DNA from 2 places in the Bacillus sp. JZ109 genome. Region 2 is predicted to be linked to the other one. Evidence: riboswitches for the same ligand, from Rfam matches in the RefSeq annotation. Region 2 holds a riboswitch; the other holds the start of a gene.
What was found. Region 2 has a riboswitch for lysine ahead of M1D94_RS04140 (amino acid permease). Riboswitches for the same ligand answer to the same signal wherever they lie in the genome.
Positions count from the first base shown of each region.

Region 1 (8,583 bases), 500 kb from region 2:
CCACGGTTTGCCGTCTTTATAAGTCCACACGCGACCGCCTTCACCACGCGCTGATTCACTCATCAGTCTTAGTTTGTCATCGCCCGGTATGGCTGTCGGGTGGATTTGAATGAATTCTCCGTTTGCATAGTACGCTCCCTGCTGATAAACGATTGAAGCAGCAGATCCTGTATTAATCATGGAGTTCGTTGATTTTCCAAAAATGATCCCCGGTCCCCCCGTCGCCATAATGACAGCGTCTGAACGGAAGGATTCAATTTGCATGTTTGTCAGGTTTTGTGCAACAATTCCGCGGCAGGTTCTGTCATCATCTAAAACAGCGCCAAGGAATTCCCAGCCTTCGTATTTTGTGACCAGACCCGCAACTTCGTATCTGCGCACTTGCTCGTCCAGTGCGTAAAGCAGCTGCTGTCCCGTCGTCGCACCAGCATAAGCAGTTCTGTGGTGCTGTGTACCCCCGAATCGGCGGAAATCAAGCAGGCCTTCAGGCGTCCGGTTAAACATGACGCCCATCCGGTCTAATAAGTGGATGATAGAAGGCGCCGCTTCACACATCGCCTTGACTGGCGGCTGGTTGGCAAGAAAGTCTCCCCCGTATACCGTGTCATCAAAATGTTCCCACGGAGAGTCACCTTCCCCTTTTGTATTGACCGCTCCGTTTATGCCGCCTTGCGCACAAACTGAATGAGAACGTTTGACAGGAACGATGGAAAACAATTTAACCGCCATTCCTGATTCCGCTGCTTTAATTGTCGCCATGAGGCCGGCAAGACCCCCGCCGACTACGATAATGCTTGATTGACTCATGATAGCCCCTCTCCCTCTAGTAATCTAGTACTCTTAAACAAATGCAAAAATCGCTTTTAAGCCTACGTATGACAGTGCAACAAAAATAATCAGCGTAACGTATGTCGAAATTCTTTGAGAACGAGGCGTTACCGTGATGCCCCATGTAACAGCGAAAGACCATAAACCGTTCGAGAAGTGGAAAATTGTTGATAAAACACCGACAATGTAAAAACCAAGCATAGCCGGAGAGCTCAAAATATTCGCCATCATGTCGAAATTGACCTCAGCGCCCATTTGTGCGGCAATGCGGGTTTCCCACACGTGCCAGCTGACGAAAATGAGGGTGATGATACCGGTTACACGCTGCAGGACGAATAGCCAGTTTCTCATGTAGCTGTATTGGCCTGCGTTATTTTTCGCAGTAAACGCTATGTACACACCATAAACTGCATGATAAATTAATGGTAAGAAGATAATAAAAATTTCCAAGGCATACCTGAAAGGCAGACTATCCATAAAATGAGCAGCGCTATTAAATGCTTCAGCGCCCCTTGCGGCAAACTGGTTGACGACTAAATGCTGAATAAGAAAGATGCCGACCGGTATGACGCCAAGCAAGGAATGCAATCTTCGAAAATAAAACTCTCTGTTCCCAGACATTACTTTACCCCCTGTTTGATAAGTGCGAAATGTGCTAAATCTCTTCCCCCACTTCTTTCAATTGTAAGCACTTTATTAAGATTTATTGACAATTTCATTTTACTCCTCCCTCAAAAGGGCGTCAAGAAAACGCGTACATAAATTATAATTTTCCGAATTGATTAGTTGATTGAAAAATTTTATTTTATCAATATATATTTCTTGCTTAATTTTTCATAAGAATTACAGGATCATTCTGTAATCCTCCCCCCTGTTTAAGCTATAATATACGCAGGAGAGAGGGGAGACAGATATGAAGTCTAAATTTGAAGCATCTATTGACAACCTAAAAGAAATTGAAATGAACGCCTATGCCTACGAACTAATACGAGAGATCGTTCTCCCAGATATGCTTGGCCAAGATTACTCTTCCATGATGTATTGGGCAGGAAAACATCTCGCCCGTAAGTTTCCTCTTGAATCATGGGAGGAATTTCCGGCCTTCTTTGAAGAAGCGGGCTGGGGAACCCTCACCAACGTAAGCGCTAAAAAACAGGAGCTTGAATTTGAACTTGAAGGGCCGATCATTTCCAACCGGCTTAAACATCAGAAAGAACCTTGCTTTCAGCTGGAGGCTGGTTTTATCGCTGAACAAATTCAATTGATGAATGATCAGATTGCCGAATCATATGAACAAGTGAAAAAGAGAGCCGATAAAGTGGTTCTGACTGTGAAATGGGATATGAAAGACCCAGTGTAATCAAAAAGGCGGTGACTGCATAGTCCCGCCTTTTTGATTGTCATTACACAGCTGAAGGGTGTTTTGAAAGCTCAAATGCATCGTGAAGCGACTCGACTGCTTTCACCATGTCATTTTCGCTTACGACTGTTGACACTTTGATTTCAGATGTGCTGACCATTTTGATTAAAATGTTTTTTTGCGCCAGTACAGCAAACATTTCAGCCGCTACACCAGGATTTGAGACCATGCCGGATCCAACAATGGATACTTTAGCCAATTTGCTTTCTGTCTCGATTTTCTCAAATTCCAGCGCGTCTTTATACTCTTCAAGCACTGCAACGGTTTGGTCTGCATCTTCTGTTTTGACAGAGAAGGAAATTCCAGTCTTGTCCTCGGCCTGCGTTTGGATAATGATATCCACGTTTATGTTTCTTTTGGCAAGTGTCGTAAAAATAGTAGACAAAGTTGTCAGGCCGCTAGTCAGCCCGTAAATGGTTACTCTTGTGATTTGATCTTCAAATGCAATGCCTCTGACAATTAAATTCTGTTCCATGGATGATTCCTCCTCAATTAATGTTCCCGCTTCGGTTTCTGTACTTGAACGCACTTCTAACGGCACTTGGTAATTTTTCGCGAACTCAACTGCTCTTGGATGAAGAACGCCGGCGCCTAAATTGGCAAGCTCAAGCATTTCATCGTATGAGATGCCCGCAAGTTTTCTCGCTGATTTCACATAGCGCGGATCGGTTGTAAACACGCCTGGCACGTCTGTGTATATGTCACATTTATCAGCTTTTAAAGCGGCAGCCAAAGCAACTGCTGTTGTATCTGAACCGCCCCGGCCCAATGTCGTAATTTCACAATCCTCTGTCATGCCTTGGAATCCTGCTACAATGACAATTTTTCCCTTTTCAAGCTGGTCTGCTAAAACCGATGTGTCGATATCTGTAATTCTGGCGTTTCCGTGAATGGCCTCCGTACGGATTCCCGCCTGCCAGCCAGTATAAGACACAGCGTCATAGCCTTTTTCCTGCAATGCTATTGAAAGGAGTGAAATCGTGACCTGCTCGCCTGTCGCCAGCAGCATATCCATTTCGCGTTTGCTCGGCTGGTCAGAAATAGCTTTTGCAAGGCTGACCAATTCGTCAGTGGATTTTCCCATTGCTGAAACGACGACAACGACTTGATGGCCTTTCTGTTTTTCTGCAATTGCGCGGTTTGCCGCATTTTGAATTTTTTCGACTGAGCCGACGGAAGTGCCTCCGAATTTTTGTACAATAAGACCCATGTATTACCACCCTTTACATTTTGGTTCGTGCGGGTGAGGAGAAAGAGCGCTTTGTCCACAATAAAAAAAGCAATGAGAGGAATACTCTCATTGCTTATCAATTAATCATCATAAATGATTATGAACAACGAGATAGCCCTCCAAGAAAATGATTTCTTGACAGCCTTACATTTATTCAATGCACGGCCAGCAAATAATACCGATGGGGTTTTATTTGCTTCGGCGACGCTCCCCTTTCAGCCTTTTTCACAGAATCCATCTTTCTCCAAAGGCATACTCTTGAAGTTCGCACCTCTATCTTCACCATATAACACGATCTAACTATGAAATTAGTTCACATTTTATCAGATCTTATTTAAAAGGACAACATTATTTTTGCAATTTGTCGTAAAGGAGCTGAGCCGCCGCTGTGGGAACACCGGCTTTTTTGATGTCCTCAAGGCTTGCTTCCTTCATTTTTTTAACGGAACCGAAATGCTTTAACAGCATTTTCTTTCTTTTCTCTCCGATACCCGGGATGTCGTCTAAAACGGATTGAAACGCGCTTTTTCCGCGGATTTGCCTGTGAAAACTGATTGCAAAACGGTGCACCTCGTCCTGAATGCGCTGCAGGAGGTAAAATTCCTGGCTGTTTCGTTCCAGATACACCACCTCCAGCGGATCACCGATCAGTAAATTTGAGGTTCTGTGTTTTTCATCTTTCGCTAAACCGGCGATCGGGATATCCAAGCCGAGTTCATTTTCAATGACATCCCTTGCTGCGTTGATCTGCCCTTTTCCTCCGTCAATGATGATCAGATCGGGCAGCGGCAGATTCTCACGAAGCACTCTCGTATAGCGTCTTCTGACAACCTCTCTCATAGAACCGTAATCATCCGGCCCTGTAACGGTTTTGATTTTATATTTGCGGTATTCCTTTTTGTATGGTTTGCCGTCGATAAACACAATCATCGCGGAAACTGGGTTTGTCCCCTGTATGTTTGAGTTATCAAACGCTTCAATTCTGTGCGGCGTATAAATATTTAATGCCTCACCTAGTTTCTGCACAGCCCCGATTGAACGCTCCTCGTCGCGTTCGATTAAAGAGAATTTTTCTTTCAATGCGATTTTCGCATTTTTATGGGCAAGCATGAGCAGTTCTTTTTTCGGGCCTTTCTTCGGCTGGTGAACGTTTGTTTCCAGCAGCTGCTCGATCATGGATTGATCTACGCTGTCCGGAACTAAAATCTCCTTCGGAAGGAAGTGGTTGTTTTTTGAATAAAACTGCCCGATGAACGTGAGGAACTCTTCATCTGCTTCCTGATAAAGCGGGAACATGCTGACATCGCGTTCAATGAGCTTCCCTTGGCGGATGAAAAAGACCTGCACGCACATCCAGCCCTTATCGTACGCGTACGCGAATACATCACGGTCGACTAGATCGTTCATCGTCATTTTTTGTTTTTCCATCGTTGATTCAATATGGGCAATTTGGTCACGAAGCTCTTTTGCTCGTTCAAACTCAAGATTCTCAGCAGCTTCATGCATTTTCTCTTCAAGCTCTTTTTTGACCTCATTATAGCCGCCCCTTAAGAAACGTGTAATGCTTTCAACCAGCTCTCTGTTCGTCTCTTCGGAAATATCCTTTACGCACGGAGCGAGGCATTGGCCCAGATGATAGTAAAGGCACACTCTGTCCGGGAGCTTGGAGCATTTTCTGAGAGGATACAGACGGTCGAGCAGTTTTTTTGTTTCCCTTGCTGCCTGTACATTCGGATACGGCCCGAAATAGCGCCCTTTGTCTTTTTTGACATTGCGGGTGACAATCAGCCTTGGGTGGCGTTCATGGGTGAGTTTTATGAAAGGATAGGTTTTGTCGTCTTTGAGCATGACGTTGTATTTCGGATCATGCTTTTTGATCAGATTCATTTCTAAAATAAGCGCTTCAAGATTGGAGGACGTCACGATATATTCAAAATCCTCGATTTCCGTCACAAGCCTTTGGGTTTTCGCGTCGTGAGAACCGGTGAAGTAGGAGCGCACTCTGTTTTTCAGCACTTTTGCTTTCCCTACGTAGATCACAGTCTGCTGCCGGTCCTTCATGAGATAACAACCCGGTTGATCAGGAAGGAGGGCGAGTTTTTCTTTCAGTTGTTTGTTCATATGTTACCCTTCCTTATGTTTAATCCTTTATTTCCAGTTTAACACGAACGTTTGTTTTTCTCTATGGTTCACAATTGGCGAATAAAAAAAGCGATCCCTCAATCGGAATCGCTCTGGCATGTAAGCAGCGGAAAATTAAAGATGTTTGTTTACAAGCTCTTGAAGCGCTTCTTTTGGTTTGAAGCCGACTGAAGTTTCAACTACTTCGCCGTCTTTTAACACAAGAAGAGTCGGGATGCTCATAACGCCGTATTTTCCGGCAGTTTCTTGGTTTTCGTCTACATCGATTTTTACGATTTTCAGTTTGTCTCCCATTTCTTGATCCAATTCTTCAAGAACAGGTGCAATCATTTTACAAGGTCCGCACCAAGGAGCCCAGAAGTCTGCCAGTACGACGCCTTCGCTTGTTTCAGCTGAGAAAGATTGATCAGTTGCTTTTACGATAGCCATTATTGAATTCCTCCAATGTGAAATGATGATTTTTAGTATAGCATCTCCCATTCGTTCACGCTATTTTAATGCTTACAAATTATTTTTTCCTGATCACAGCCGGTTTACTCATTTTTATATGGTTGAATGGGATATGCTCTTTTTTAAAACACAAATCTGATAATGGCCCCGATCACTACAATTGCCCCAATAATCATTAAAATGGTACGAAGCATAAGATCACATCTCCTCTTCACTGTCATGTACTTTACCATGCCCTGCCGGAGCTGTTTTAAAACCTGAAAAAGAGCGCCGGCATGAAGCTCCGGCGCTCTTGCGCGATTAAGAATCAGCACGCAGCGTAAGTAAGACGACTGACATTGGCGGGAGTTTTACTTTCAGTTTGTTTTTGCTGAGCGTGTATTGTCTGAAGGATTCCGGTTTGACATGATGAGGATCGTCAAACGTGTTATGCGCATTCATTTTTTCTGCCGTAAGAATGACTCCGGAATGGTCCGCTGCCTTGTGTAGACCCCTCAGCTCGATTTCCGCCTCCGCTTTGTTTTGGTGATCGATGTTGCAAATTGTGATATTGATATCGCCTTCAGCTTGTTTCGACGCTGAAATGCTGATTTGCGGAAGCGTTTCACCGTTCCATTCATAGTCGGCAGACATTGTCTCTGTGGCTAAAAGAGAAGCGTCCTGATGCACCTTAAACATATTGAATACATGGTACGTCGGTGTCAAAAGCATCCGCTCTCCCTCAGTCAAAATCATCGCTTGCAGAACGTTTACTGTTTGGGCGATGTTGGCCATTTGCACTCGGCGGCAATGTTGATGGAAAATGTGGAAATGAGAAGCCGCCACCAGTGCATCACGAATGGTGTTTTGCTGATATAAGAAACCGGGATTCGTGCCTGGCTCGGGATCAAACCACGTGCCCCATTCATCAATAATCAGCCCGACCCGCTGCTCCGGATCGTACCGGTCCATAATCGTGCCGTGTTTTTGAATCAATTCATCGATGTATTTGGCTTTTTTCATCGTAATAAACCATTCATCTTCCGTGAATTCTGTGGCTGATCCTTTGCCCTTCCAGAAATCCCCCGGAATCGTGTAATAATGAAGACTCAACCCGTCCATCAGGCCAGCGGCTTTTTTCATAAGCACGTCCGTCCAATTAAAATCATCCACATTTGCGCCGCCTGCAATTTTATAAATGTCATTCCCGCTGTAATTGCGGACATAAGTCTGAAAACGCCGGTACAGATCTGCGTAGTATTCGGGATGCATGTTGCCGCCGCAGCCCCAGTTTTCATTGCCCACGCCGAAATATTTCAGCTTCCAAGGTTCTTCTCTTCCATTTTGCTTTCTCCAGTCTGACATCGGCGTGCCTTCTTCAAATGTCATATACTCAATCCACTCCGCCATTTCCTGAACGGTTCCGCTTCCGACATTGCCGCAAATATATGGCTCGCATTCAAGCAGCTCGCAAAGCATCATAAATTCATGCGTTCCGAATTCATTTGATTCAATTGTACCGCCCCAGTGAGTGTTCAGCATTGTCTTACGGTCACCGACACCGTTTGCCCAATGGTATTCGTCCGCAAAACACCCGCCCGGCCACCTGAGGACAGGAATGTGCAGCTGTTTGAGCGCCTCCAGCACGTCCTTTCGTATCCCGTTGATATTGGGGATGTCTGAGTCCGTTCCGACCCAGATCCCCTCATAAATCCCTCTTCCTAAATGCTCGGCAAAATGACCGTATATATTTTTGTTAATGGTTCCTTTTACGATATCTGTTTGAATCACTGCTTGATGTTCAGACATGCCTCTGATCATTCCTTTCATACGGATATGAAAAGCACCACAGTCAAATATGTGATCTGTCTTTTGCCTGAGGAGTCAGCATGAATGTAAGCGCTTTTAAAGTAACCATATTATATATGTTCGTACATGTCAACGTCATTTTCTATTGTTTTTATATTTGTACGTATGTATTTATAAATATGAAAAAATCCCGAACTTTTAAAGTCCGGGATTTCCTTTATGAGTGTATATTCAATTGTTTGAATTCCTCAGTTAATAACGGGACAACTTCAAATAAATCACCGACGATGCCGTAATCCGCTATTTTAAAGATATCGGCTTCGGGGTCTTTATTGATGGCGACGATCACCTTGCTGTTTGACATGCCGGCCAAATGCTGGATGGCGCCGGAAATGCCGCATGCAATGTACAAATCCGGAGTGACGACTTTCCCGGTCTGCCCGATTTGGAGAGCATAATCGCAATAATCAGCGTCACATGCCCCGCGAGAAGCCCCGACTGCGGCCCCTAGCACCTCTGCAAGCTCCTGCAGCGGCTGAAATCCTTCCATGCTTTTGACTCCTCGGCCGCCCGCAACGATAATTTTCGCTTCGGAGAGATCAACACCGTCCGCCGTTTTTTTGACGACCTCTTGGATAACAGTGCGGAGGTCAGTAAGAGAAACATCAATGCTTTCGATGCTCCCCGACCTGCTGGTGTCTTTTTCTGAAGCTTGAATGTTATT
Region 1 is NZ_CP096388.1:1,314,667-1,323,249, reverse strand. Features, by position in the region: gene sdhA (succinate dehydrogenase flavoprotein subunit) at 1-807, opposite strand, end outside; gene sdhC (succinate dehydrogenase cytochrome B558) at 841-1,449, opposite strand; gene M1D94_RS06715 (YslB family protein) at 1,742-2,188, shown strand; gene M1D94_RS06710 (aspartate kinase) at 2,232-3,458, opposite strand; lysine riboswitch at 3,584-3,763, opposite strand; gene uvrC (excinuclease ABC subunit UvrC) at 3,828-5,600, opposite strand; gene trxA (thioredoxin) at 5,736-6,050, opposite strand; gene abfB (alpha-L-arabinofuranosidase AbfB) at 6,372-7,859, opposite strand; gene etfA (electron transfer flavoprotein subunit alpha) at 8,077-8,583, opposite strand, start outside.
Region 1: another riboswitch for lysine. It lies ahead of M1D94_RS06710 (aspartate kinase); the one in region 2 lies ahead of M1D94_RS04140 (amino acid permease).

Region 2 (8,583 bases):
AGTGCATCCTGCGCGCTGGCGGCAGCTGAGATGGTTAACGTTACTTTTTTCTCGCTGTCCGTTGAAGACTGGTTTGAAGAACAGCCTGCTGCAAGGAGAAAAGCAGTTAAGGCTGCGATGAAAATAGAATACTTCTTAAACATGATTGCACCCCTTATCATTAGATATAACTAATTATAACTGATTATGTTTGGTTTATGTGGGTTTTTTTACATTCGGCGAAAAGGTATAATAAAATAGGAGAGTGATGATGATGAATGAAACCTCTTCCTATACGATAGAAGAAGTTGCAGGTCTGCTGAAGGTATCAAAGCTGACCGTTTATGATTTGATTAAAAAAGGCGTGCTGCCTGCTTATCGTGTCGGAAGGCAGATGCGTGTGGATGAAGAAGATTTAAAGCAATATAAAACGAATATGAGAATGTCTCAGCCCATCGCTGCAACAGAAGCGCCGAAACAGGTGCAGGAGGCTGAGCCGGACGGCAGACCGAATGTCATGATCAGCGGACAGGACATTTCGATGGATCTTCTCAGCAAGCATTTGGAGAATGCCATTCAGGAGACGCCGCTCCGTAAATACAAAGGAAGCTTAAACAGCCTGATTGATATGTATCAAGGCAAGTGTGACATTGTCAGCCTCCATTTGTACGATGCTGAAACGGGCCAGTATAACGCTCCTTATGTAAAACGGATTTTGACAGGTGAACCGTTTTGTCTCATCAATGTCGTTCTCCGCAAAGCAGGACTGTATGTGAAAAAAGGGAATCCGAAAAACATTCAAGGCTGGAAAGACTTGAAAAGAGCCGATATCCGGATCATCAACAGGGAAAAGGGTTCTGGCGCAAGGGTGCTCCTTGATGAACAGCTTGGCTTGTTTGGTGTGAATCCGGCTGATGTAAAGGGATACGGCGATATCGTGACCGATCATTACGCTGCCGCTTCACAAGTTTCAAGCGGACAGGCTGACGCGGGAATCGGGGCGCAGCACGCGGCACATATGGGCAGTGTTGATTTTATCCCGCTCATCGACGAACAATATGATATCGTTGTTTTGAAAAAACATGAGCAGCTGCTGAAAGCCGTGAAGGAGATTTTGAATTCTGAGGAATACAAGGCGAATTTGTCTCATTTAAACGGCTATGAAACGAAGCTGACTGGCAAGGTGATGTTGGAAACGTAAAAAATCCCTCTTGATAGAGGGATTTTTTCATTCGGAAAACCTGAGCAGGTCACCATTTAAAATTTTATCAGAGAGAGAAAGTTCTTCGTTTGCTTTCTCCTTGTAAGGGAGGCACGCATCCTGATCTTCCAGCACTTCACCTGTTTTTTGGCTATAGCACGTGTTCTTTGTGTATATATAATCGTTCGTAATAAAGCTGCCGTTTCGCAGAACGGCGAATGGGGTGCGGTCGCCCGACAGCAAATCATTGCCGAATTGGATATCGCCTTTTGTCTCAACGCCGAGCAAATGCATCAGCGTCGGCCTGACGTCGACCTGTCCCCCGGCATCAGGGATGGTTTCCGGCTTTTGATCGGTGATTCCCGGGATATGTATGATAAACGGCACCCGCTGGAGCTGAACGTTGTCATACGGTGTGATTTCGTCTTTCCCTAAAAACTCAGCCATGGCCTCGTTATGGGCTTCAGAAATGCCGTAATGATCTCCCATAAATACGATCATCGAATTTTCGTATAAGCCTTCGTCCTTCAGTTTTTTGATAAAATGCTTCAATGCCTCATCCTCATAGCGAACCGTGGTCACATAGCGGTTTAACAGATCACTGCTTGAATCGAATTCATCTATCAGCTGATCCTTTTCATCAATCTCAAACGGAAAATGATTCGTTAACGTGATAAAACTGCTGTAGAACGGCTGCGGCAGGCTTTTCAGCTTTTCGGCGGACTGCTCTAAAAATTCTTTGTCTTTTAAGCCCCAGCTTGTCGATGTCCCGGGAGTGACATGAAAATCATCAACATCAAAAAAGCGGTCAATGCCAAATGTATCGTACATGACATCTCTGTTCCAAAATGTTTTATGGTTAGCATGAAAGACGGCTGAATAATAATCGTGCTGCTTCAGCGATTTATACATCGTATGAAATTGATGGTCGCTTTTCGTGAAAAAGACGGCGCCGCTAAGGGAAGGATACAGCGAGTTAGCAACGATGAATTCTGAATCAGATGTTTTCCCTTGTTCTGTTTGCTGATAGAAATGATCAAAGGAATAGCTTTTTTTAATGAGATCATTCATAAATGGGGTAATTTCTTTTCCATTTACTTTTTCATTCAGAACAAAGCTTTGGGTCGATTCAAGTGTTACAAAGATGACATTGCGCCCCTTTGCAAGACCGAATTTGCTTTGATCAGGCTTGCTGTAATCAGCCTCTGTATAGTTTTTAATGGCAGTTATACTGTCTTCATCGGCAAAAGCTTTCGCGCTGATATTAACAGTCTGAGAAATTGTATCGTAAATATGGAACTGAAACAGGCCGATGCTTTTGACTAGCATTTCCCGGTCAAAAGAATGTGCCAAAAGCTTCGGCTGCTGTACTTCTGCAAGTGCCAGTGTGCATAAAAGCATGCCGCAGGAAGCTGCATAGTACCGTTTGATCGTGCGGGGAGCGGCTTTTGTCTGTGGGTGTTTGGTTTTTCTGGCGAACAGCAGCAGAAAAACCAAATCCACAAACAGGGCGATAAACAGAGGATGGAACAATTCTTTTACACTGCTTCCCATATCGCTCATGTTGCTCGCCTGAAATAAAACCGGAATGGTAATAAAATCGATATAAAAGCCGTAAAAAATCGTATTAGAGATCAAGATAACAGTCAGAACCAAATTGGCAATCAGCAAAAAAGCCCGCTGCTTGTTTCCTTTCAGAAGCAGGCCGATCCCGAATAAAGGAAGAATAAAGCTGAGCGGGTTGACCAGCAGCATTAGCTCCTCCAACAGAGTATCGATTTGCAAATCAAAGCCGAGTTTATATATCACATACGTTTTGATCCACATAAATAAGATCGAAAAACATAAAAACCGCTGATTGTGAAAAAAGGTTCCTTTCATCAATATGACTCCTCACGTTTTCTTGATCATCTGCATGAAATGCTTCTTAAGTAAAACCTACTAAAAACAGCCGGTTCAGACAAGTCTCAGCACTCATGTGTTTAAAACATGCGCCCATGAAACAGCATATAAAAGTAGTAACATGAAGCAAGGGTCAGGCCGGCTAGCACGAGCTGCTCAGAAAAACTGCCTGTCTTCATATATAATGGAAGCCGAACGCGGATCGTTGAAGGGAATAATAATTTGATTCCGTTCACCGTCCAAGCGTCAAGAAACAAGTGGCTCGCCATTCCGATCATCAGGCCGGCTGATATGTTTTTATCTGGAATGTATGTAGAAGTGATAAAAAACATGATGAGCATAAACAGCAAGCTGTGTGTAAATGTACGATGGCCAAAAACGGAGCTGACCACTTTCGATAAAATAGGAAATTTTCTCCCGATTTTGCTTTGTGTGTGGCAGATATCGGGTATTAATGCTCCAACCGCGCCTGACGCAGCCATAAGCACTGGATCAAATCCATAATAATAAGCCGCTGCCGTACAAGAAGCGATGCCTCCCATGATGTGTGTTTTTCCTGTCATTTGCCGCTTCTCCTTTTATCTTTTGCAAAAAATCTCTGAATTACAAATATATCAAGAGAATGTATGTTTGATCAACAGGACTTTGGACGATAAAAAATATCCCGCATAATTTTTCAGGAAAGAGGCATCTTAAACATGTACCTATTTTTTAAAAGAGGTGATACGAATGGGTTTCTTTAATAAAGATAAAGGAAAACGTTCCGAAAAAGAAAAAAACGTAATCCAAGGAGCTCTTGAAGATGCTGGTTCAGCTCTAAAAGATGATCCGCTTCAAGAAGCTGTGCAAAAAAAGAAAAATAATCGATAACCACATGCGGATAGAGCTTGGCTCTATCCGTATTTTCCATCTGTTCCCTTTGACAGATCATCCTTTCTTTGATAACCTTCTGGGAGTAACTGAATAATTAAATCCTCACTCTTTCTCAGTGAGGTAGAGGTTGCGCGGATGATAAGTCACACATGCCAGGCTGACAGGAGCTGTTAAACATGTGTAAAAGGCATCAGCGCCGAAGTGTGGAGAAAGCCGATCCTTCTCTATGCTGGGACTGTATCTGAATAAGTGCAGGACTGCCGCGTGCTTTTTCGCGGAGGGCTATCCGGAGATCAAGGGTGTGTGTTTCTTTAAGCATGGACTTTTGTTCAGGCTTTTTTTGCGTTTATATGATCTCGGGGTCTGGTCCGTACAAAGAATCATGGAGGTACTGGAATGGAACAGACAAAAAAATGGGGTTTTTGGTTATTAACGGCGTTTGTCGTTGGAAATATGGTTGGATCAGGAATTTTCTCCTTGCCGAGCTCGCTTGCTTCAATTGCGAGTCCGTTTGGAGCTACGTCCGCCTGGCTTTTGACAGGTGCCGGCGTGCTGATGATTGCACTTGTGTTCGGACACTTGTCCATTCGCAAGCCTGAACTGACAGCGGGACCGCAAAGTTATGCAAGAGCGCTGTTTTCTGACCCGAAAAAAGGCAACGCTGCCGGTTTCACAATGGTGTGGGGCTACTGGGTGGCGAGCTGGATCAGTAACGTGGCGATCATCACAAGTCTCGCCGGTTACTTGACTTCGTTCTTCCCGATCTTGGTTGATAAACGTGAGATGTTTTCGATCGGCGGGCAAGAGGTGACACTCGGCCAATTACTGACGTTTGCCGTATGTACGATCTTGTTATGGGGAACGCACGCGATTCTTGTTGCCAGCATTAACGGCGCAAGTAAATTAAACTTTGTCACAACGCTTTCTAAAGTATTAGGTTTTGTCTTCTTTATCGTTGCTGGTTTATTTGTGTTTCAAACGACATTATTCGGTCATTTTTATTTCCCGGTTCAAGGAGAAAACGGCACAAGCATTGGAATTGGCGGCCAGGTTCATAACGCCGCGATTTCTACACTGTGGGCGTTTGTCGGAATTGAATCCGCGGTGATCCTGTCCGGCCGTGCGCGCTCTCAGCGTGATGTGAAACGTGCGACAATTACCGGCTTGCTGATTGCCTTGAGCATATATATTATTGTGACTTTAATTACGATGGGTGTTCTGCCGCATGATAAGCTTGTCGGCTCTGAAAAACCATTTGTTGATGTACTCTATGCGATTGTTGGAAACGCGGGAAGCGTGATTATGGCGCTTTTGGCTATCCTTTGTTTATTCGGAACGATGCTCGGCTGGATTTTGCTTGGCTCTGAGGTGCCATACCAAGCAGCTAAAGCGGGAGATTTCCCGGCATTTTTTGCAAAAACGAATAAAAAGGGAAGTCCGGTCATTGCACTCATTATTACAAACGTCATGTCACAGGTCTTCATTTTCTCGGTTATTTCCCGGACAATAAGTGACGCATTTACATTTTTAACGACAGCGGCTACACTCGCATATTTAATTCCGTATCTAGTATCTGCAATCTACAGCTTGAAGGTAGTCATCAAAGGTGAAACGTATGACCAGCTGAAAGGCTCCCGTGTAAGAGACGGATTGATCGCAATACTGGCGTGTGCATACTCCGTGTTTGTTATCGTAACAGGCACAGCAGATTTAACGACATTTATCCTCGGCATCGGTTTATTCTTTGTCGGCTTAATCGTTTATCCATTTGTGAGTAAAAAGTTCCAGAAAGAAAAACAAGCATAATGAAAAGACACCTGATTTGCTCAGGTGTCTTTTTTATAAAATCACAATTTCTCCTGTTAGGAATCCGTTCGTTAAATATGCAAAAAACGTTTTTCAGTCTCTCCAGCATAAAAAAACTGATCGTGTTGAGGATGCAGCTTAATATGAATGGCTCAAAGAAAATATCCGATATGATTCAAATTGAGCCGTTCCTTATAAATAAGCAAAAGAGCCGCGGGCAGGCGGCTCTTTTGTTTATTTAGTCAAGCTTTCCGTAATAAACTTCAGTTGTCCTTCTAATGAAATCGGGTCAGAGAAATAGAATCCGATCGGATCCATCTTGTAGACATGGCCATTTTTAACGGCATTCAGGTTCTTCCAAATGGAGCTTTCAAAAACGCCGCCATCATCACCGCCTGATTGCCATGGGCCCGCGAAAATGTAATCTCCGGCGAAGTCAGGGAGCTTCTCTAATGAAATACTTGTATAACCTGGCCCCTGGTCAATGGCTTTTTCTTTTGTCAGCTTTGTAGCCTGCAGGCCAAGGTCTTTGTAAATGATGCTTCCGCCTCTTCCAAAGTCTTTACCGAATACGTAAATGTCTTTTCCGTTCGTTTGCATAATGGAAATGGTTTTGTCACCGACCGCTTTTTTGATTTTTGTTTTAGCGGCCGCAACTTTTTTATCCCACTCGGCCAGCCATTTTTCAGCTTTATCTTCAGTTCCCGTCATTTTTGCAAATTCTTTCAGCTGTTCGATGTTGTCGAGCTTATCGTATTTTACTGCGACAGTCGGCGCAATTTTTTCAAGCTTTTTAATATCAGCGCCCTGTGTTGTCCAGACGATAATCAGGTCAGGGTTCAAATCAATGACCTTTTCAACCGAAGTGCCGTCTCCGATGTTTTCGACGCCGTCAGTTTTTCCTTTGTAGTAAGGGTTTTTAAATACATTCTCAGGCGCACCGACAACGTTGATGCCGAGTGTTTTGAAGTAGCCGTAATAGCCGTCTGCCATGACAACCACCCGTTTAGGATGCTTCGGGATTTTTACATTTCCGTTTTCAGCCTTGTATGTAAAGGTTTCTGCGCCTTTTGAATCAGAGGCAGAACCTTTGCTTTCTGAGTTATTCCCGCAGGCTGCCAGCGCTGCAATCAATAACAGGGCAAAAAACGCGGCTCCGAGTTTCTTGTATATATGGGTCATATCTCATACCTTCTTTCTAAAAGATAGATGAAAAAGAGAATCATTATCATCTGTGATTATACCACTGCAAGTGCCGGTTGACACGATATTTTTGCAAATGCATTTTCATTTTTGTTCAAAACACTCTATTAAATCAGCTGAAAAAAGTGATATACTGAAACAGCAATTGATAATCATTATCAGTAACAGAAAGGAAGTACGGCAGTTGAGTCAACATAAAAATATACGGACTGCATCAGAAGAAATCCAATGGACGTCAAGGACATATGGCGCGATCATCGTCCTTATTGCAGGTCTATGCCTGCTTTGCCTTGGCGCATTTTTATCCATATCCCTCGGTGCAGCGGATATTCATTTGCGCACTGTATGGGACGCCATTTTTCATTATCAGCCGACAAAGACATCTCACCAAATTATACATGATCTTCGACTGCCTAGAACGGCGGCTGCCGCGCTTGTAGGCGCATTGTTGGCAGTGTCGGGAGCAATCATGCAGGGGATGACGAGAAACCCTTTGGCAGAGCCTTCGATTATGGGTGTGACTTCAGGCTCTGCGTTTGCGGTTTCGATTGCGTTTGCCTTTTTTCCCGGGCTTTCTGCAATGGGGCTTGTGCTATGGTCCTTTGCGGGAGCGGGGCTGGGGGCATCGACGGTAATGGGCATAGGCATGTTTTCAAGGGGCGGACTTACGCCTGTAAAGCTTGCTCTGGCGGGTACGGCAGTTACTTATTTCTTTACCGGCATTTCAACTGCCATTGCAATCCGCTTTGATGTCGCTCAGGATATCAGCTTTTGGTACGCAGGCGGGGTAGCGGGTGTGAAATGGCCGGGGGTCCAGCTTTTGCTTATTGCAGGGGCTGTCGGTTTAACGCTCGCGTTTTTCATCGCCCGGTCTGTGACAGTGTTAAGTCTCGGTGACGATCTGGCAAAAGGGCTTGGACAATATACATCAGCGGTGAAACTGGTTGGCATGCTTATTGTAGTAATTCTGACCGGAGCTGCGGTTTCCATTGCCGGCACCATTGCATTTATCGGGCTGATCATTCCGCATATTACCCGTTTTTTGGTCGGTGTGGATTATCGGTGGATCATTCCTTGCTCGGCGGTGCTCGGTGCTGTTTTGCTTGTTTTTGCTGACATAGCGGCCAGACTCGTAAATGCGCCCTTTGAAACGCCTGTCGGCGCGCTGACTTCTCTGATCGGCGTTCCCTTTTTCTTTTATTTGGCACGTCGTGAAAGGAGAGGGCTGTAATGAAAACAAAAACAAACAAACCGCTTATTGTAATGGCTGTGACCTTTTTGCTTATCGTGGTGGTCTTTTTTATCAGTCTCAATTTGGGCGTTATCAAAATTGCACCGCTTAAAACGCTTCAGGTCTTTTTCGGCCAAGGAACGGCGCGTGATGAACTTGTCTTATTTGAGTTCAGGCTGCCCAGGATCATCCTTTCTTTGCTTGTTGGAGCAGGGATCTCCGTAGCTGGAGCCATTTTGCAAAGCGTGTCTCAAAATGAACTTGCCGAGCCTGGTATTCTCGGAATTAACGCCGGCGGTTCACTTGCTGTAGTGCTTTTTATATACTTTTTTCAAGGGTCAGCTTCAGATCTCAGCTTTTTCGGAACATTTATGCTGCCGTTCAGTGC
Region 2 is NZ_CP096388.1:816,188-824,770, forward strand. Features, by position in the region: gene modA (molybdate ABC transporter substrate-binding protein) at 1-143, opposite strand, end outside; gene M1D94_RS04120 (substrate-binding domain-containing protein) at 254-1,180, shown strand; gene M1D94_RS04125 (LTA synthase family protein) at 1,208-3,061, opposite strand; gene M1D94_RS04130 (metal-dependent hydrolase) at 3,163-3,645, opposite strand; gene sspJ (small acid-soluble spore protein SspJ) at 3,812-3,952, shown strand; lysine riboswitch at 4,069-4,248, shown strand; gene M1D94_RS04140 (amino acid permease) at 4,352-5,761, shown strand; gene M1D94_RS04145 (iron-hydroxamate ABC transporter substrate-binding protein) at 5,996-6,943, opposite strand; gene M1D94_RS04150 (FecCD family ABC transporter permease) at 7,149-8,195, shown strand; gene M1D94_RS04155 (FecCD family ABC transporter permease) at 8,195-8,583, shown strand, end outside.